3 regions of the Micromonospora sp. NBC_01405 genome follow, and region 2 is predicted to be linked to each of the others. Evidence: riboswitches for the same ligand, from Rfam matches in the RefSeq annotation. Region 2 holds a riboswitch; each other region holds the start of a gene.
What was found. Region 2 has a riboswitch for cobalamin ahead of OG559_RS23035 ((2Fe-2S) ferredoxin domain-containing protein). Riboswitches for the same ligand answer to the same signal wherever they lie in the genome.
Positions count from the first base shown of each region.

Region 1: it holds a riboswitch for cobalamin, as region 2 does, so the genes downstream of both, OG559_RS08685 (ribonucleoside-diphosphate reductase subunit alpha) here and OG559_RS23035 ((2Fe-2S) ferredoxin domain-containing protein) in region 2, are expected to answer to the same signal.
Region 3: it holds a riboswitch for cobalamin, as region 2 does, so the genes downstream of both, bluB (5,6-dimethylbenzimidazole synthase) here and OG559_RS23035 ((2Fe-2S) ferredoxin domain-containing protein) in region 2, are expected to answer to the same signal.

Region 1 covers NZ_CP109532.1:2,198,369-2,204,223, forward strand. Annotated here, with positions in the region: gene OG559_RS08675 (FAD-dependent monooxygenase) at 1-277, shown strand, start outside; gene OG559_RS08680 (ribonucleotide-diphosphate reductase subunit beta) at 312-1,307, opposite strand; gene OG559_RS08685 (ribonucleoside-diphosphate reductase subunit alpha) at 1,352-3,769, opposite strand; cobalamin riboswitch at 3,940-4,156, opposite strand; gene OG559_RS08690 (hypothetical protein) at 4,460-5,855, shown strand, end outside.
Region 2 covers NZ_CP109532.1:5,294,355-5,300,209, forward strand. Annotated here, with positions in the region: gene OG559_RS23020 (precorrin-2 C(20)-methyltransferase) at 1-642, opposite strand, end outside; gene OG559_RS23025 (precorrin-8X methylmutase) at 639-1,304, opposite strand; gene OG559_RS23030 (sulfite reductase subunit beta) at 1,301-2,176, opposite strand; cobalamin riboswitch at 2,222-2,403, shown strand; gene OG559_RS23035 ((2Fe-2S) ferredoxin domain-containing protein) at 2,538-3,191, shown strand; gene cobN (cobaltochelatase subunit CobN) at 3,188-5,855, shown strand, end outside.
Region 3 covers NZ_CP109532.1:2,580,004-2,585,858, forward strand. Annotated here, with positions in the region: gene OG559_RS10590 (TadE/TadG family type IV pilus assembly protein) at 1-72, shown strand, start outside; gene OG559_RS10595 (hypothetical protein) at 69-500, shown strand; gene OG559_RS10600 (LysM peptidoglycan-binding domain-containing protein) at 518-1,693, shown strand; gene OG559_RS10605 (DUF2231 domain-containing protein) at 1,868-2,719, opposite strand; gene OG559_RS10610 (hypothetical protein) at 2,903-3,247, opposite strand; gene bluB (5,6-dimethylbenzimidazole synthase) at 3,316-3,960, opposite strand; cobalamin riboswitch at 3,995-4,194, opposite strand; gene OG559_RS10620 (crotonase/enoyl-CoA hydratase family protein) at 4,364-5,131, shown strand; gene OG559_RS10625 (dihydrolipoyl dehydrogenase family protein) at 5,217-5,855, opposite strand, start outside.

The DNA.
Region 1 (5,855 bases), 3.1 Mb from region 2:
CGGCGAACTGGCTGCCGCCGACGGCGACCACACCGTCGCGTTCCCACGCTACGAACGGCTGCTCGCCGGCTTCGCCCGGCGCTGCCAGAAGGGCGGCGACACCACAGGCAAGTTTTTCGCGCCGCGTACCGCCGCTGCGGCGCGGGTACGCAACGGACTCCTCAACCGGCCACTCCTCATGACCATGATGCTCAGGACTGCCGAGGATCGCAGCAACAACATCGAGTTGCCGGACTACCCCGAGCCGGCGATCGGCCTCTCACCATCGCGGAACTGAGCCGACGCCGAGCGATTCGCCTGTCCCGGTCGGCTCAGAAGTCGTCGTCGAAGCCGACGGTGCCGGTCACCCCGACCTGGTACGCCGACACCCGCCGTTCGAAGAAGTTGGACAGCTCCTGCACGTCCTGCAACTCCATGAACGCGAACGGGTTGGTCGACCCGTAGTGGACGGGCATGCCGAGCTGCGCGAGCCGCCGATCGGCGACGTGCTGGAGGTACTGGCGCATGTCGGCCAGGGACATCCCGGACACGCCGTGGCCGAGCAGGTCCTCGGCGAACTGGACCTCGCACTCGACGGCCTCGGTGAGCATCAGACGTACCTGGTCTGCGAGGTCGTCGTCGAACAGGTCCGGTTCCTCGCGGCGGACGGTGTCGACCACGTCGAAGGCGAAGGCCATGTGCATGGACTCGTCGCGGAACACCCAGTTGGTGCCGGATGCCAGGCCGTGCAGCAGTCCCCGGGAGCGCAGGAAGTAGACGTAGGCGAAGGCCCCGTAGAAGAACAGCCCCTCGATGCAGGCGGCGAAACAGATCAGGTTGAGCAGGAACACCCGCCGGTCCTGCTTCGAGCGCAGCTCCCGCAGGTCCTGGAGGGAGTCGATCCAGCGGAAGCAGAATTCGGCCTTACGCCGGATCGAGGGAATGTTCTCGATGGCGTCGAACGCGGCGAACCGCTCGGCCTCGTCGGGCACGTACGTGTCGAGCAGGTTCAGGTAGAACTGGACGTGCACGGCCTCCTCGAACAGTTGCCGCGACAGGTAGAGCCGGCCCTCCGGCGAGTTGACGTGCTGATAGAGGTTCAGCACCAGGTTGTTGGCGACGATGGTGTCGCCGGTGGCGAAGAACGCGACGAGGCGGCTCACCAGGTGCCGTTCCGCCGGGGAGAGCCGGTCGAGGTCGGCGAGGTCGGCGTGCAGGTCGACCTCCTCCACGGTCCAGGTGTTGCGGATGGCGTCGCGGAACCGGTCGAAGAAGTGCGGGTAGCGCATCGGACGGAGGGTGAGGTCCATCCCCGGGTCGAGCAGCATGTGTGTGGTCCTCGGGTCGGTGGCGGTGGCGTCGGTCGGGGCGGTCACTGGCAGGCCTCGCACGACTCGGGGTTCTCCAGGGAGCAGGCCACCGCCTCGTCGACGGTCACCGCCGGCGCGACGACACCAACCGGACCGACGACACCAACCGGGCCTACGGCGCTGACCGGGCCGACGGGTGCGACCGTGGCCTGCTGGATCCGGGTGGCGGGGCGGGACCGCAGGTAGTAGGTGCTCTTCAGCCCCGCCTTCCAGGCGTACAGGTACATCGAGGAGAGCTTGCCGATCGTCGGAGCGGCGAGGAACAGGTTCAGCGACTGTGACTGGTCGATGAACGGGGCGCGGGCGGCGGCCAGGTCGATCAGCGCCCGCTGCGGCAACTCCCAGGCCGTACGGAACAGCTGCCGGACCTCCGCCGGCAGTTCCGTGATGCCCTGCACCGATCCCTCGGCGCGCTTGATCGCCGAGCGGACCTGGTCGGTCCACAGGCCGCGGGCCTTCAGTTCGCGTACGAGAGCGGTGTTGACCTGGAGGAACTCCCCGGACAGGGTCTCGCGCTTGAACAGGTTGGACACCTGCGGCTCGATGCACTCGTAGCAGCCGGCGATGGAGGCGATGGTGGCGGTCGGGGCGATCGCCACCAGCAGCGAGTTGCGCAGGCCGTGCGCGGCGACGCGCTCCCGCAGCGCCCCCCAGCGCTGCGCCTGGCTGCCCGTGACGCCCCACAGGTCCGGCTGGAGCTGGCCGCGTGCCGCCCGGGTCTCGGCGAAGGCCGGGTGGGCTCCGAGGCGTTCCGCCAGGTCGGCGGAGGTCTCCAGGGCGGTCAGGTACAGCTCCTCGCTGATCCGGGTGGACAGCTCCCGGGCTTCCGGGGAGTCGAACGGCAGCCGCAGGGCGAAGAACACGTCCTGCAGGCCCATCAGGCCGAGGCCGACCGGTCGCCAGCGGGGGTTGCTCGCCGCGGCCTGCGGGGTCGGGTAGTAGTTGATGTCGATGACCCGGTCGAGGAACGTCACGGCGGTGCGGACGGTGGCGCGCAGCCGTTCCCAGTCGATGCCGCCGTCGGCGAGGTGGGCGGCGAGGTTGACCGAGCCGAGGTTGCACACGGCGGTCTCGGCGTCGCTGGACACCTCGACGATCTCGGTACACAGGTTGGACAGGTGCACCACGTTGCCGGGCTCGGCGGTCTGGTTGCACAACCGGTTCGCGGCGTCCTTGAACGTCATCCACCCGTTGCCGGTCTGCGCGAGGGTCCGCATCATCCGCCCGTACAGCTCCCGCGCCGGCACCTGCCGCACGTACCGGCCCTGCGCCTCGGCCGCCCGGTACGCCGCGTCGAACTCGTCCCCCCACAGGTCCGGCAGCTCCGGCACCACGTCCGGGTCGAACAGCGACCACATCCCGTCGGCCTCCACCCGGCGCATGAACTCGTCCGGGACCCAGTTGGCCAGGTTCAGGTTGTGGGTGCGCCGGGCGTCCTCACCGGTGTTGTCCCGCAGTTGCAGGAACTCCTCGATGTCCGGATGCCACGGCTCCAGGTAGACGCAGGCCGCGCCCTTACGCCGGCCGCCCTGGTTGACCGCCGCCACCGAGGCGTCCAGCGTCCGCAGCCACGGCACGATCCCGTTGGACTGCCCGTTGGTGCCCCGGATCAGCGCGCCCCGCGACCGGACCCGGGAGAACGCGATGCCGATGCCGCCGGCGAACTTCGACAGGTTCGCCACCTGCGCGTACCGCTGGTAGATCGAGTCCAGTTCGTCGCGCGGGGAGTCGACCAGGTAGCAGGAGGACATCTGGGTGTGCCGGGTGCCGGAGTTGAACAACGTCGGCGAACTCGGCAGGTACGCCAGGCTCGACATCAACCGGTAGAACTCGATCACCTCGTCCGGGGCGTGGGACAGGCCGCAGGCCACCCGCAGCAACCAGTACTGCGGGGTCTCCACCACCAGCCGGCTCGTCGGGTGGCGCAGCAGGTACCGGTCGTGGACCGTGCGCAGCCCGAAGTACTCGAACCGCAGGTCACCGTGGGGGTCGACGGCGTCATCGAGCTGGGTGGCGTTGGCGGCGACGAACGCGGCGGTGCCGTCGCCGATGAGGCCCTCGACGTGGCCCCGTCGGATCGCCTCGCTGAACGACCCGATGCCCTGCCTGCGGACCTCCTTGTCGATGTAGCCACCCAGCAGGCGGGCGGCCAGCCGCGAGTACTGCGGCTCCTCACCGATCATCTCGGCCGCGGTCTGGATGGACAGCCGGTCCAGCTCGGCGGTCGTCGCGCCGTCGTACAGGCCGCTGATCGTCCGCGTCGCCACCCGCAACGGGTCGACGTCGGCGAGGCCGACCGTCCACCGCTCGACCGCTCCGACGATCCTGTTGACATCGACCGGTTCGGTGCCGCCGTCGCGCTTACGGACGCGCATCTGCGTCCGCCGCGGGCCCGGTAGGGCTGCCTCGTCGGCCACCATGCCATCGGCCGGGACAACCTCGGTGACTGCCACCACTCACTCCTCGCGGGCTCGAGACCTGATGGCCTTCGGGCGCGTGGAGACAGACACCGGCGGACGTCACGCCGGCGGGGCGCGGGTCAGGTGGCGTCGGCCGTCCCACGCGGCCTCGGACCGCCGCCCACCCCGGTATGGGTGCGCGGCGCGCTGGCAGGTCTTCGGACTCGCGGGCGTGACCGGGCTCGCCGGTCTTCTACTGGCCGTCGCTTCCCAGGCCGCTGGCGGCCCAGTGCTGATGACGGCGGTCGTTCCCACTCACCGCTGCGGGGCAGTCCCGGATTTCCACCGGGTTCCCTCTTGCCTCGACCGCCCCGGATGAGCGGCCGAACCAGCTACGGTCGACACCATATATAGGGACTACGGCGTTGTCACACCCCACATGTCGAGTCCGGGCGTGTCGGCTGCCACGGCGGTGAAGCCTCGTCGATTCCTTCACAGAGCGACCGAGCCGATTGGTGGGGCGGGTCTGGATCCAAGGACGGCGGACCCGGCCGGTAGGACCGGAACAGATGTCGACCGGTCGGGTTTCCGACGGGCGTCCGTACACAAGGGATGGCGACCTCCTACGGTGACTTCCGGCACGCCAGGGATGGACGTTGCCGGGAATCGACCCGGCGACGCGATTCAGGCGTTTTACAGGGGGTTGTCTCGATGCACGTTCGGAGCCGCGCCATCGCGGGTCTGGTCGCCGGGGCTGTGTTGTTGACAGGCCAACCGGCGGCTGCGGGCACTGTGCAGGACAGTGCCGCCGACGAGGTCGCGAGCACCAGCGCTCGCGCCGCTACAAGAACGATCGGCGGCGATGCGACCCGCACGGCCGTCCGCACGGCTGCGGCACTGTCGGTGCCGGGACACACCGGGCTGGTTCCCAGCACGCCGCGCAATGACGTACCGAGGATCACCGACGGCGAGATCACCGACATCGAGGTGATCGGCAACCGGGTCTTCATCGCCGGCTCCTTCACCGCGATCGCCAACGTCGGCGGGACGCCGGTGGCGCAGCCGTCGCTGGCTTCTTACAACATCGACACAGGCCTGATCGACACCGGCTTCCAGCCGACGTTCGACGGATCCGTCGAGGCCGTCGAGGCCTCGCCGGACGGCTCGTCGCTCTATGTCGCCGGCTCGTTCAACACGGTCGGTGGCCTGACGAAGCGCAAGATCGTACGGCTCGACCCGGTCACCGGCGCTCCGATCGCGGCGTTCACCGCGCAGGGGAACGGGCGCGCGACCGCTCTGGCCGTGAGCAGCACCGCGGTGTACGTGGGCGGCCAGTTCACGAAGGTGAACAGCGTGAACCGCACCGGGCTGGTCGCGCTCAACCCGACGACGGGGGCGGTCGACAGCGGATTCAACCTGCCCCTGTCCGGCGGCATCGGCGTCGGCGGCATGCTCACCGTGCAGCAGCTCAAGCTGACGCACAACGGCAGCAAACTGCTGGTCATCCACACCGGTCGTCAGATCGCCGGCCAGGACCGCTACGGCGTCGGTCTCGTCGACACCGCCACCAAGGCCCTCCTGCCGTGGCGCACCCGCCTGTGGGAGGACAACCTCTCCTTCGTCGGCGGCATCCAGCGGGTCTTCGCCGGTGACGTCGCGCCGGACGACTCCTACTTCGTCGTCACCAGCGGTTCGGGAGGCGACCGCCCGCCGATCAACGACACGGCGATCGCGTTCCCGGTGACCGGCGCCGACCACGTCGAGCCGACCTGGGTGTCGCGTCACTTCGACAGCATCTACTCGGTCGCCATCACCGAGACGGCCGTGTACGTCGGCGGCCACTTCAGTTGGCAGGAATCGCCGACCTCCAACGTCCCGTGGCCCGGCCTGGACAACGTCGGGTACGGCACGGGCCAGGGCCTGAGCGGCTACGGTCTCGGCGACCAGGTGGTCCGCCGTGACCACCTCGGCGCGCTCGACCCGGCCACGGGCACGGCGATCGAGTGGAACCCGGGTTCCAGCTCGTACGAAGGGGAGAAGGCGATGCTGGCCACCCCGCGCGGCCTCTTCGTCGGTGGCGACGGCAACACCAAGGGCGGCCTGCCGG
Region 2 (5,855 bases):
CCGCTGGGCGTCCATCGACGCCCGCTCGACGTACCAGGACCCCTCGACGCGTCCGGCCTGCTCGAGCGCCGAGCGGACCTTGGCGAACGTGCGGCCGAGTTTCATGATCACGGCGCCGTCGGTGTCGGCGAGGCGTCGGGCCAGCTCCGGCTCGGGAAGCGTGCCGGGCAGCACGGTCAGCACGTCGGTCTGCCGGACCAGGGGCAGGGCGGTCGTGGCCGTGGCGGCCGCGAAGGCGGGTACGCCTGCGACGACCTGCGTCTCGAACTCGCCCGCGAGCCGGTCGTGCAGGTACATGAACGAGCCGTAGAGCATCGGGTCGCCCTCGGCCAGCACGACGACGTCGCGGCCCGCCCTCAGGTGCGCGCGGAGCCGCTCGCCGCACTCGGCGTAGAAGTCCGCCATCGCGCCGGCGTACCCGCCCGGGTGGTCGGTGGTCTGCGTCGTCACCGGGTAGACGAGCGCCTCCTCGATCACGTCGTCCGGGAGCAGGTCGGCGGCGATGCGACGCGCGTTGGACTGCTTGCCGACCCCCTGGTGGTAGGCGACGACGTCCGCCGCGCCGATCAGCCGGGCGGCCTTCAGCGTGACGAGCTCGGGATCCCCCGGGCCGACCCCGACGCCGAACAGCCGGCCACTCACTCCGCCTCCTGGGCCAGGGCGTTGAGCGCCGAGGCGGCCAGCGCCGAGCCGCCGCGACGCCCGGTCACCACGAGATACGGCACGTCGAGCCCCGGTGCCTCGGCGGCGAGGTCGATGAGCGCCTGCTTGGACTCGGCCGCACCGATGAAACCCACCGGCGTGCCGATGATCGCGGCCGGACGCGGTGCGCCGTCACGTAGCATCTCCAGCAGGTGGAACAGGGCCGTGGGGGCGTTGCCGAACGCGACGACGGCACCCTCGACGTGCTCGGCCCACAGGGACACCCCCACGGCGGACCGGGTCGTGCCCCACTCGCGGGCGAGCGCCGGGACCTCGGGCTCGCGTAGGAAGCAGCGGACCTCGTTGTCGCGGGGCAGCCGGGCGCGGGTGACGCCGGCGGCGACCATGTGCGCGTCCGTCAGGATCGGCGCCCCCGCATCGAGCGCCGCCCGGGCCGCCGCCACGAGACCGGGGTGGATCACCAGGTCCCGCGTCAGGTCGGTCTGCCCGCACGCGTGGATCATCCGCACCGCGACCCTCTCGGCGTCGGCCGGGACACGCGACAGGTCGGCCTCGGCGCGGATGGTGGCGAACGAGTCGGCGTAGATCGCCGCGCCGTCGGTGACGTAGTCGTAGCGGCGCGTCGGTGGGGCGAGAGTCATGCATTCTCCAGATCGGGGACGAGCAGGGTGCGCCGTGGCGTGACGACGAGGTCGCCGGCACCGAGGGCGCGGACCTCGTCCATGAGGCGAGCATCCACCCGGCCGTCGGGCACCGCGAGGTGCAGCGCGACACGGCCGTCGTCCTGCACGATCCTGCCAAGCGGGGGCGGCGGCGTGCTCACCCGGGTCCCCGCGGCACGCTCGAGCGCGGCGCCCAGCACTGCCGCGCCGGAGCCGGGCAGCTCGTCGACGTGCCAGGGAGAGCTCGGTTCGCTACCGGCGAGCTCGGCGAACCGCACGGCGAGTCTCGTCAGCGCCGCAGCGGCCTCGTCCAGCGGGACGACCGGTCCCCACGACGTCCCGGCGCGCAACTGCGCGGTGCCCGTGTCGAGCGCCACGAGACCGAGGTCCAGGTCGCGCTCGACCAGGTCGCCGCGGCCGTCGTCGAGCACGAACAGGAACCGGCCGGTCAGCGCGCCGAGCAGGGGCTCCGCGCACAGCCGGGCGTCGAGGTCAGCGCTCACCGGACGCAGGTCGGCGCGGCCACCGCTGCGCCCGGTGAGTGGTGAAGCCAAGATGTTGCGCACCCGCTCGTGCGACGCCGACGGCACGAGCCCGGTGGCCATGACCGCGTCCACGACCGCGTCCGGCAGGCGCCCGTCGTCGTGCTCGATGCCGCGCACCTGGAGGTTGGCGCGGCTGGTCAGGTGGACCGCGCGGTCGCCGTGCTCACGCGCCACCCGGACGAGTGCGCCGAGCGCCTCGGTCGTCACGGCGCCACCGGGGACGCGCACCCGGACGAGCGCGCCGTCGTCGGCGATCCAGGGGCGCAGCAGACCGGGACACAGGTCACGGCGGGTCCTCTCGGTCACGGCGCCATCGTGCCAGAGCCCGTCTCGGGCGCCGCCGGTCGGCGGTGCTACGTTCGTCATGCCAGCCAAACTCAGCCATGAGCCAGGGAACCCGGTGAGAGTCCGGGACTGACGCGCAGCGGTGAGGGTGACGGGCGGAGCACGACGCCACTGGACCAACGGTCTGGGAAGGCGCTCCGTCCGGTTGATCCCAAGTCCGAAGACCTGCTGGCCGCAGACCCCGTCTGCGACACCTGCCCATCCAGGCCTCGCGCACAGGCCTCCGGACGAAGGAAGACCGTCGTGTCTCGTCATCCTCGCTCGCACCAGACCGGATCCTCCCACCAGGTTCTGCCCAACTGGCTCGTCTGCTCCTGACGTCGTGAGCGTCCTCGTCCACGTCGCGACCGCGCTGCCGGACGCCGCCCGATCAGCGGTGCTGCGCCGGGGGGCCGAGGCCGCCGGTGCCCGTCTGGCATTCCTGCAGGGCGGCGAGCCGACACTCACCCACGTGCTCGACCTGGTGCACGCCGCCGGCGTCCGAGAGGTTCGCCTCGAGCCGGTGAGCACCGACGACCTGACCTACGCCCGCTCGTGGGTGGGACGCGTCGCCGGCCACTGGCACCGCCAGCAGATCGACCCGCCGGTCATCCGGTTCGGAGAGCGGACCATCACCGGCCGCGAGGCGCCGTTGTCGTCACCGGCCTGGGACGCGCCCCCGCCGTACCGGCACCATCTGCTGCTGTGCCGTGGCCCGCGCTGCAGCGCCCGAGGTGCGGACGAGACCTACCGCGCGCTCGTCGGCGCGCTCGTCGAGCACCGGCTCACCGACTCCGACGTCCTCATGGCGCAGACCGGGTGCTTGTTCCCGTGCAATCACGGCCCCGTGGCCGTCGTCCACCCCGACGGCGCCTGGTACGGGCCGGTACGACCCGGCGACGCGGCACGGCTGGTCCGCGAGCATCTCTGCGCCGGTCGCCCGGTCGACGGCCTGCGCCTCGGCTCCCGGACCATCTCCACCGAAGGAGAAGCATGACCCGCATCGCTCTCATGTCCACGTCGGACACCGACCTGTTGTCGGCGCGTGCCAGCGGCTCGGACTACACCTGGGCCAACCCTGTCCGGGTGACCGACGAGCGCCGCGACGCCCTGACCGCCGAGGCGGACCTGGTCGTGCTGCGCGTGCTCGGCTCACCCGAGGACGTGCGGGACGTCGCCGCCCTTGTGCGCGACGCCGGGTGTCCCCTGGTCGTCCTCGGCGGGGAGCGGACGCCGAACGCCGCACTCATGGAGCTGTCAACCGTGCCGATCGGCGTGTGCGCCGAGGCACACCGCTACCTCGCCGAGGGAGGCGCGGAGAACCTGGGTCAGCTGCACGCCTTTCTCTCCGACACGGTGCTGCTGACCGGCGAGGGCTTCGAGCCGCCGGCCGTTCTGCCCGAGTGGGGCGTCGGCCGGCAGGCAGCCGGGAGCGATGTGCCACGGATCGGCGTCCTGTACTACAGGGCTCACGAGGTGAGCGGCAACAACGCGTTCGCGCACGAGCTCGCCGACGCGATCGACGCGACCGGCAAGGCCGTCGGCGTGCCGATCTTCGTCTCCTCGCTGCGGGCGGCGCCCGACGAGCTGTTCACCGAGCTCGCCACGCTCGGCGCGATCATCGTCACCGTACTCGCCGCCGGCGGCTCCAAGCCCGCCACCGCCAGCGCCGGCGGCGACGACGAGTCCTGGAACGTCGAGCGGCTGCGCGCCTTGGACGTCCCCGTGCTGCAGGCACTGGCGCTCACCTCCAGCAAGGCCGACTGGGAGGCATCCGACGACGGCGTCACCCCGCTCGACTCCGCGACCCAGATCGCCATCCCCGAGTTCGACGGCCGGCTCATCACCGTCCCGTTCTCGTTCAAGGAGGTCGACGCCGACGGTCTGCCGCGCTACCAGACCGACGCCGAGCGGTGCGACCGCGTCGCGGGCATCGCGGTGAACCACGCGCGGCTCCGACACGTTCCACCGGCCGAGCGCAAGGTGGCCCTTGTCCTGTCGGCCTACCCGACCAAGCACAGCCGCATCGGCAACGCCGTCGGCCTCGACACGCCCGTATCGGCGATCCGGCTGCTGCGCGCGATGCGCGACGCCGGCTACGACCTCGGCGCGCCCGGCGAGATCCCCGGGCTCGACCCGCTCCCGCCGGTCGAGGGGGAGGACCCCGACACGACGGCCGGCAACGCGCTCATCCATGCGCTGATCGAGGCCGGTGGCCAGGACGAGGAGTGGCTCACGCAGGCCCAGCTCAGCGAGTCGCACGTGCGTATCGGCCGCGACGACTACCTGCGCTGGACCGCGCACCTGCCGGACGAGCTTCGTGACGCCATGGCCGAGACCTGGGGCGAGGCCCCCGGCTCACTGTTCGTCGACGACGCCGGTGACATCGTGCTGGCCACGCTGCGCGCGGGCAACGTCGTCATCCTCATCCAGCCGCCACGCGGCTTCGGTGAGAAGCCGGTCGCGATCTACCACGACCCCGACCTGCCACCGTCGCACCACTACCTGGCGGCGTACCGCTGGCTTGAGCTCGGCTTCGGCGCCGACGCGGTCGTGCATCTGGGCAAGCACGGCTCGATGGAGTGGCTGCCGGGCAAGAACGCCGCGCTCTCGGCCGGGTGCGCCACGGACGCCGCCATCGGCAGCATGCCGCTGATCTACCCGTTCCTCGTCAACGATCCCGGCGAGGGCGCCCAAGCCAAGCGCCGCGCGCACGCCACGATCGTCGATCACCTCGTACCGCCGATGGCGCGCGCCGAGAGCTACGGCGACATCGCCGAGCTCGAGCAGCTGCTCGACGAGCACGCCAACGTCGCGGCCATGGATCCGGCGAAGCTGCCCGCGATCCGCCAGCAGATCTGGACGCTCATGCAGTCCGCGCAGATGCACCGCGACCTCGGGCTGGAGGAGCGACCCGACGACGAGGAGTTCGACGACTTCCTTCTGCACGTCGACGGCTGGCTGTGCGAGATCAAGGACGTCCAGATCCGCGACGGGCTGCACGTGCTGGGCCAGGCGCCGACGGGGGAGGCGCGGGTCAACCTCGTACTCGCCGTGCTCCGCGCCACGCAGGTGTGGGGCGGCCAGAACCGCGCTCTGCCCGGCCTGCGCGCCGCCCTGGGGCTCGCGGAGGACGCCCCTCTCCCCGCGGTCGACGCCGTGGAGGGGCAGGCCCGTGCCCTGGTCGAGGCGATGGAGAAGACCGGCTGGGCCGTCGACGCGATCGACACGCTGCACGACGACCCGGTCGTGCGCGACGTCCTGCGGTTCGCCGCCGAGCAGGTCGTCCCGCGCCTGGCCGCCACCACCGACGAACTGACCAACGTCCTGCACGCGCTCGCCGGCGGTTTCGTCGAGGCCGGGCCGTCCGGCTCCCCGCTGCGCGGACTGGTCAACGTCCTGCCGACCGGTCGCAACTTCTACACCGTCGACCCGCGTGCCGTCCCGTCGCGCCTCGCGTGGGAGACGGGACAGGCGATGGCCGAGTCGCTCGTCGCCCGGCACCTCGCCGAGACCGGCGAACACCCGCGCTCGGTCGGCCTGTCCGTGTGGGGGACGTCCGCCATGCGCACGTCCGGTGACGACGTCGCCGAGGTGCTCGCGCTGCTGGGCGTGCGCCCGACCTGGGATCCGGCCTCGCGACGCGTCAACGGCCTGAAGG
Region 3 (5,855 bases), 2.7 Mb from region 2:
GCAATGCCGACCAACCGAACGGTCTCGGCCGCCTTCACCTCACCGCTGGACCGCTACCGGAGCAGGTCGTGACCGCCCGCCGGCTCCGCGGTGACGACGGCCGGGTCAGCCTGTTCCTCGCGGCGGGGATGATCGGCGTCCTCGCGATCATCGGGCTGGCCTTCGACGGCGCCGGCCAACTGCGGTCCATGCAGCGGGCCGACAACCTGGCCGCGGAGGCGGCCCGGACCGGCGGCCAGGCCATCGACCGGGCGAAGGCCATCGAGGGCGGGCCCAAGGTGATCGACCAGGTGGCCGCCAGGGCCGCGGTGAACAGCTACCTCGCCGCGGCGGACGTGACCGCCTCCTCCGTCGAGTTCCCGGTCGTCGGCGGGGAGACCCTCGTCCGGGTGCACGTCACGGTCACCTACGACCGGTACATGCTCGGCTTCTTCGGCTTCGGCAACACCGTCACCGTCTCCGGTGAGGCCACCGCGCGGGCCCTCACCGAGGGCCCGTAGGAAGGGAAGGAACCGCCATGGCCGCACCGGGTCGCTCCGCCGCACGGCGGACCGGACAGGTCCTCACCGGGTTCGGCGCGCTGGTCGTGCTGATCGCGGTGCTGGTCGGAGGGCCGGTGGCGCTGATCGCGTTCGCCGGCAACCCGCTCCCCGACCAGGTACCCACCCTCGCCGAGATCGGCGTCACACTGACCAGCCGGGACGACGGCCAATTGTTCCTGCGGGCGCTGGCCCTGGTCGGCTGGTTCGGCTGGGCCACCTTCGCATTCTCTGTGCTCGTGGAGTTGGGAGCGCAGTCGCTGCGCCGGCCGGCACCCCGGCTGCCCGGGATCAGCCGGCAGCAGCGGGCCGCGGCGGCGCTGGTCGGGTCGGTGGCCCTGATCATCGCGGCGAGCCCGGCGGCGGCCAGCGCGGCGACGGTGCTGGCCGGCCCGTACCCGACGGTGGCGCAGCCGGCCGTCGCCGCGGCGGCCCCGATGGCCCGGCCGGTCAGCGCGACGCTTCCGGTCGGCGCGCGGACGGCGCCGCCGGTCGTGGTCACCACGGCGGCCCAGCTCCCCGAGCCGGTGGAGCCGACGGTGTATCGGGTGGCGAAGGGCGACTACCTGGGCGAGATCTCCGAGCGCTACCTCGACGACTTCGACCGGTACCGGGACGTGGCGAAGCTGAACCGGCTGCACGACCCCGACCGGATCCGCCCGGGACAGCTCATCAGGCTGCCCGACGGTGCGGGCGACGCCGGGGCCCGTACGCACGCCACCGGCCGGCTGGTGGTCCGGCCCACGGCCCCCGCCCCCGGCGGCGCGGTCACTCCCCCGCCTGCGACCCCGGCCACCCCGCCGGCCGCCGAAGCTCCCGCGACCCCGGCGGCGACCCCGGCGGCGACGCCGCCGCCGGCCACCCGCCCGGCACCCGCGCCGTCGGCCACCCAGCCGTCGGCCGAGTCGACCCGCGGCAGCCAGCAGGTGGCCCAGCCGCCCTCCGGGCCGCAGCCGGCGATGGCCGCCGGGGCGTCCCGGGCGAGCGAGGAGGACCAGGTGAACCGTCCGCTCGCGGTCTCGGCGGTGCTCGCCGTGGCCAGCATCGTCGGGGCGCAGATCGGCGCGGTCCTCGGGCTGCGCCGCCGGCCGGGCATCGCCCGGGCCGCCGCCGGCGCGCGGGCCCTGGTCTCCGGCCGGCACCGCCGAAACTGACGCCGGCCGCCCCCACCTCGCCCCCGCCCCGCCTCCCCTGCGCGCACTTTCACGGAATGTGTGGCCATGGCGCGCGCCGATGCCACACATTCGGGGAAAGTGCGCGCAGAGCGGGCAGGACGGGCCCGGCGGGGCGACGGGAGCGGGGCGACGGGCGGCGCGGGAGCGGAAAGCTCAGGGCAGCCGGGCCTGCAACATCCCGTCGACCACCCGGGTCGGCAGGATCTGCTGGTCGTTCCCGGACGGCCCGTGCATGACCTCGCCGCCGTTGAGCCGGAACGCGCTGCCGTGCCACGGGCAGACCACGCAGGCGTGCCCGTCGATCTCGGCGACCTCGCCCTCGCCGAGCGGACCGCCCTGGTGCGGGCAGTGTTCCAGCATCACGGTGACCTCGTCGCCGTGCCGGTAGAGGATGACCGAGACGTCGTCCACCTCGCGGGTGACCAGCTTCCGCTGCGGCAGCGTGGCCATGTCCACGAGCGCGTGCCAGCCGTCGCTGATCCGGTTCAGCTCGGACACGCTCTGGTTGACCTGGGCCCCCTGCTTGTACGCCAGGTGCCCCCCGAGGTAGGCCCCCGCGCTCGCCGCGGTCAGCCCGAGGTACGCCAGCGCCCGCCCGGTCCCGTGCCGCCCACTCAGCCGGGCGGCCAGCGAGCCCGTGTACAGGGCCAGGCCGACGGTGTTGGAGGCGGCGTGCACCAGGCCGACCCGCCGCTGGTCCCGGGTGAGGGCCGCCCAGTCGTTCAGCCCGGCGACCGCCGCCGGGAGGGCGCCGACCGTGCCCAGCCCGACCAGCGTGGTGGCCGCCCGACGCTGACCGGGCATGAGGTCCAGCACGGCGGCGCTGATCCAGGCGCCCACCGGCACCTGCACCAGCGCCGGGTGCAGCGGATGCCCGAGGAAGACGCCGTGCAGCAGGTCGCGCACCCGCTGCGGGCGGATGGTGGCCTGGACGGCGCGCTGCAACCGGTCCCCGACCCGGTCCAGCGCCGAGTTCTGTTCGATTCTCGTCAAGAGTGCCCGCATCCCGTCCGGCTTCCCGGCAGGAGCGGTCGCAAACCGGTCGGCGGTGACGAGCTTGTCGCCGTACGTGTCAACCGGCCGTCCGGGGACGCGGCCGACACCGCCGCCGGACCCGCACGTCACCGGCCCGGGTGCCGGCGGCGGGGTCCCCGCGCTGCCACCGGCCAGCAGCGCGGGGCCCGGCGACTATTGCCAGGGGCCGCTGCGGCAGATGAACCTATCGGTGTCGCTGTACTGGGTCACGCTGCCGTCGAAGTAGCTGTAGCTGACCCGCACCTGCAGGCCGATGTTGGAGAAGGGGCAGCTGGCGAAGAGGGTCGGTCCGGCGCTCGTAAAGGTCCCGACGCTGCCGGAGTACCAGGTGACCGTCCAGGTCGTCGTGCCGGTGCTGGTGGCGTCGCAGTAGAACTGCGACCCGCCGGACTCACAGAAGGGCGCGGGGGCGCTGGCCAGGGCCGGGGTGGCTACGGCGGCGGTCAGGCCGAGGGTGGTGAGGACGGAGGCGAGCAGGACCCTGACGGTGGCACGCATGAAGATCCTCCCGAGCGTAGCGGGTTGGGTACCGAGGGTGAACACCACGCTATCTCAGCAATCGAGGTTCATGAATCGGCCGTTCGCCGGTGGGTTACCGCCCAACGGTCGTGGTGCACCGCCTCGGCGAGAGGACGCTTCCGCCGCCATCCGTGCCGTTCCAGGTCTGGCACGGTCGCCAGGTGGCTGACCGGCCCGAGGCAGAGCCACGCCACCGGCCGGATGCCGTCCGGAATGCCGAGCAGCCCGGCCAGGAACGGCTCCCGGTAGAAGGAGACCCAGCCGACGCCGATCCCCTCGGCGGTGGCGGCGAGCCACAGGTTCTGGATGGCCAGGCAGACCGAGTAGAGGCCGGCGTCGGCGATGGCGTGCCGCCCGAGGACGGCCGGGCCGCCCCGCGCCGGGTCGTAGGTGACCACGATCGACAGGGTCGACTCCAGCACTCCGTCGATCTTGATCCGGGCGAACCGCTCGGCCGCCTCGCCGTCGAGGGTGGCGGCGAACGTATCCCGTTCGACCTGGACGTGCTCGTGGAACCGGCGGCGGGTTTCGGCGTCCCGGACCAGGACGAAGTCCCACGGTTGCGAGTATCCGACGCTGGGCGCGGCGTGCGCCGCGTCGAGGATCCGGTGCAGGGTGTCCGCCGGCACCGGCTCTCCGGTGAACTCGGCCCGGACGTCCCGGCGGCGGTGGATGGTGTCGTAGATGTCCACAGGCAGGCTCCCGCTGCGCTCGGCCCACCGCTGCGGTGGGCACCCGACGCGAGGCCGGTCTTCGGACTCCCGGATCGACGCCCGACCGTCCGCCTTCCCAGCCGTGCGGCCAGTGGCTGCGCGTGACGCGCGTGGACGGCGGCTCCCCGGTCACCGCGGCGGGCCCGTGCCGGATTCCCACCGGCTTCCCGATTCTCCCCGCAGACGCGGGGCACCTCACATGATCGTGCCGCCGCCGATGCTAGCGCCGCGCGCGTGCGCCGTCGGGACGGACGGGCCGCTACGGTCGATGTCGGGGTGTCCACCACCACCCCGAGGGCCGGCCCGCCGGCCACCTCGGCATGCACCGCCAGCCCGGCGGCCCGCAGCCGAGGGTCAAGCCGTCCGACCAGGAGGGACGCCAATGGGGGTACGGGTCGAACGCGCCGGGGCCGTGACCACGGTGATCCTGGACCGGCCGGCTGCCCGCAACGCCGTCGACGGGTCGACCGCCCGGGCCCTGGCCGACGCGTTCCGCGCCTTCGATGCCGACCCGGAGGCGGCGGTGGCCGTGCTCTGGGGAGCGGGCGGGACGTTCTGCGCCGGGGCGGACCTGAAGGCGATCGGCACCCCCGGCGGCAACCGGGTCGAGCCCGACGGCGACGGCCCGATGGGCCCGACGCGGATGCGACTGTCCAAGCCGGTGATCGCGGCGATCTCCGGGTACGCCGTGGCCGGCGGGCTGGAACTGGCCCTCTGGTGCGACCTGCGGGTGGCCGAGTCCGACGCGGTGCTCGGGGTCTTCTGCCGGCGCTGGGGGGTGCCGCTGGTCGACGGGGGGACCTTCCGGCTGCCCAGGCTGATCGGCGAGAGCCGGGCGATGGACCTGATCCTCACCGGCCGACCGGTGCCGGCCGAGGAGGCGTACGCGATGGGTCTGGTGAACCGGCTGGTCGCGCCGGGTGAGGCCCGGGTGGAGGCCGAGCGGCTGGCCGCCGGGATCGCCCGCCACCCGCAGACCTGCCTGCGCAATGACCGGGCGGCGGTGCTGGCCGGCGCCAACCTGACCGAGCCGGAGGCCTTCGCGGTCGAGCTGGCCCACGGCGCGGAGTCGCTGGCGGCCGACGCGGCGGCGGGTGCGGCCCGCTTCGCCGCGGGCGCCGGCCGGCACGGCGCACCCGCGTCTCCCTGACCGGCCACACCGCACCCGCCCCCTGACCGTCAGCACCGCACCGGCACGACCTCGTGCTCGTCGGACGATCAGGGAGCCACCGGCGCTACCTCAGGTTGCGCAGGGCGTCCTCGATGGCGCGGTGGAACGTCGGATACGCGTAGATCATGTTCCGGAGCTGGGGCAGCGGGACCGCCGCGTGCACCGCCACCACCAGGCCCGACAGCACCTCGCCGCCGGCCGGGCCGACCGAGGTCGCGCCGACCAGGACGCCCCGGTCGGCGTCGGCGACCAGCTTGATCAGTCCGTCGGCCTGGTGGATCCAGCCCCGGGTGGACGAGCCGAGCCGGCTAACGCCGACCTGCACGTTGATGCCGCGCTCGCGGGCCTGCCGCTCGGTCAGCCCGACCGCGCCCACCTCGGGGTCGGTGAAGGTGACCCGGGGCAGCGCCCGGTAGTCGGCGTGCGGCACGCCGCCGGCGATCCCGGCCCCCGCCGTGCTCGCCGCGCCGCCGACCACGCTGGCGGTGCCGCTGGCGTCCGGGCCGGACCGCGCCCGCCGGACGTGGTCGAGCACGTCGGCGACCACGATGGCCGCCTGGTACATGGCGATGTGGGTGAACGCGCCCTCGCCGGTCAGGTCACCGACCGCCCAGAGGCCCTCGGCGGCGCGCATCCGGTCGTCGACGGCGAGGTATCGCTGGGACGGGTCCACCCCGACGCCGTCCAGCCCCAACTCGTCGAG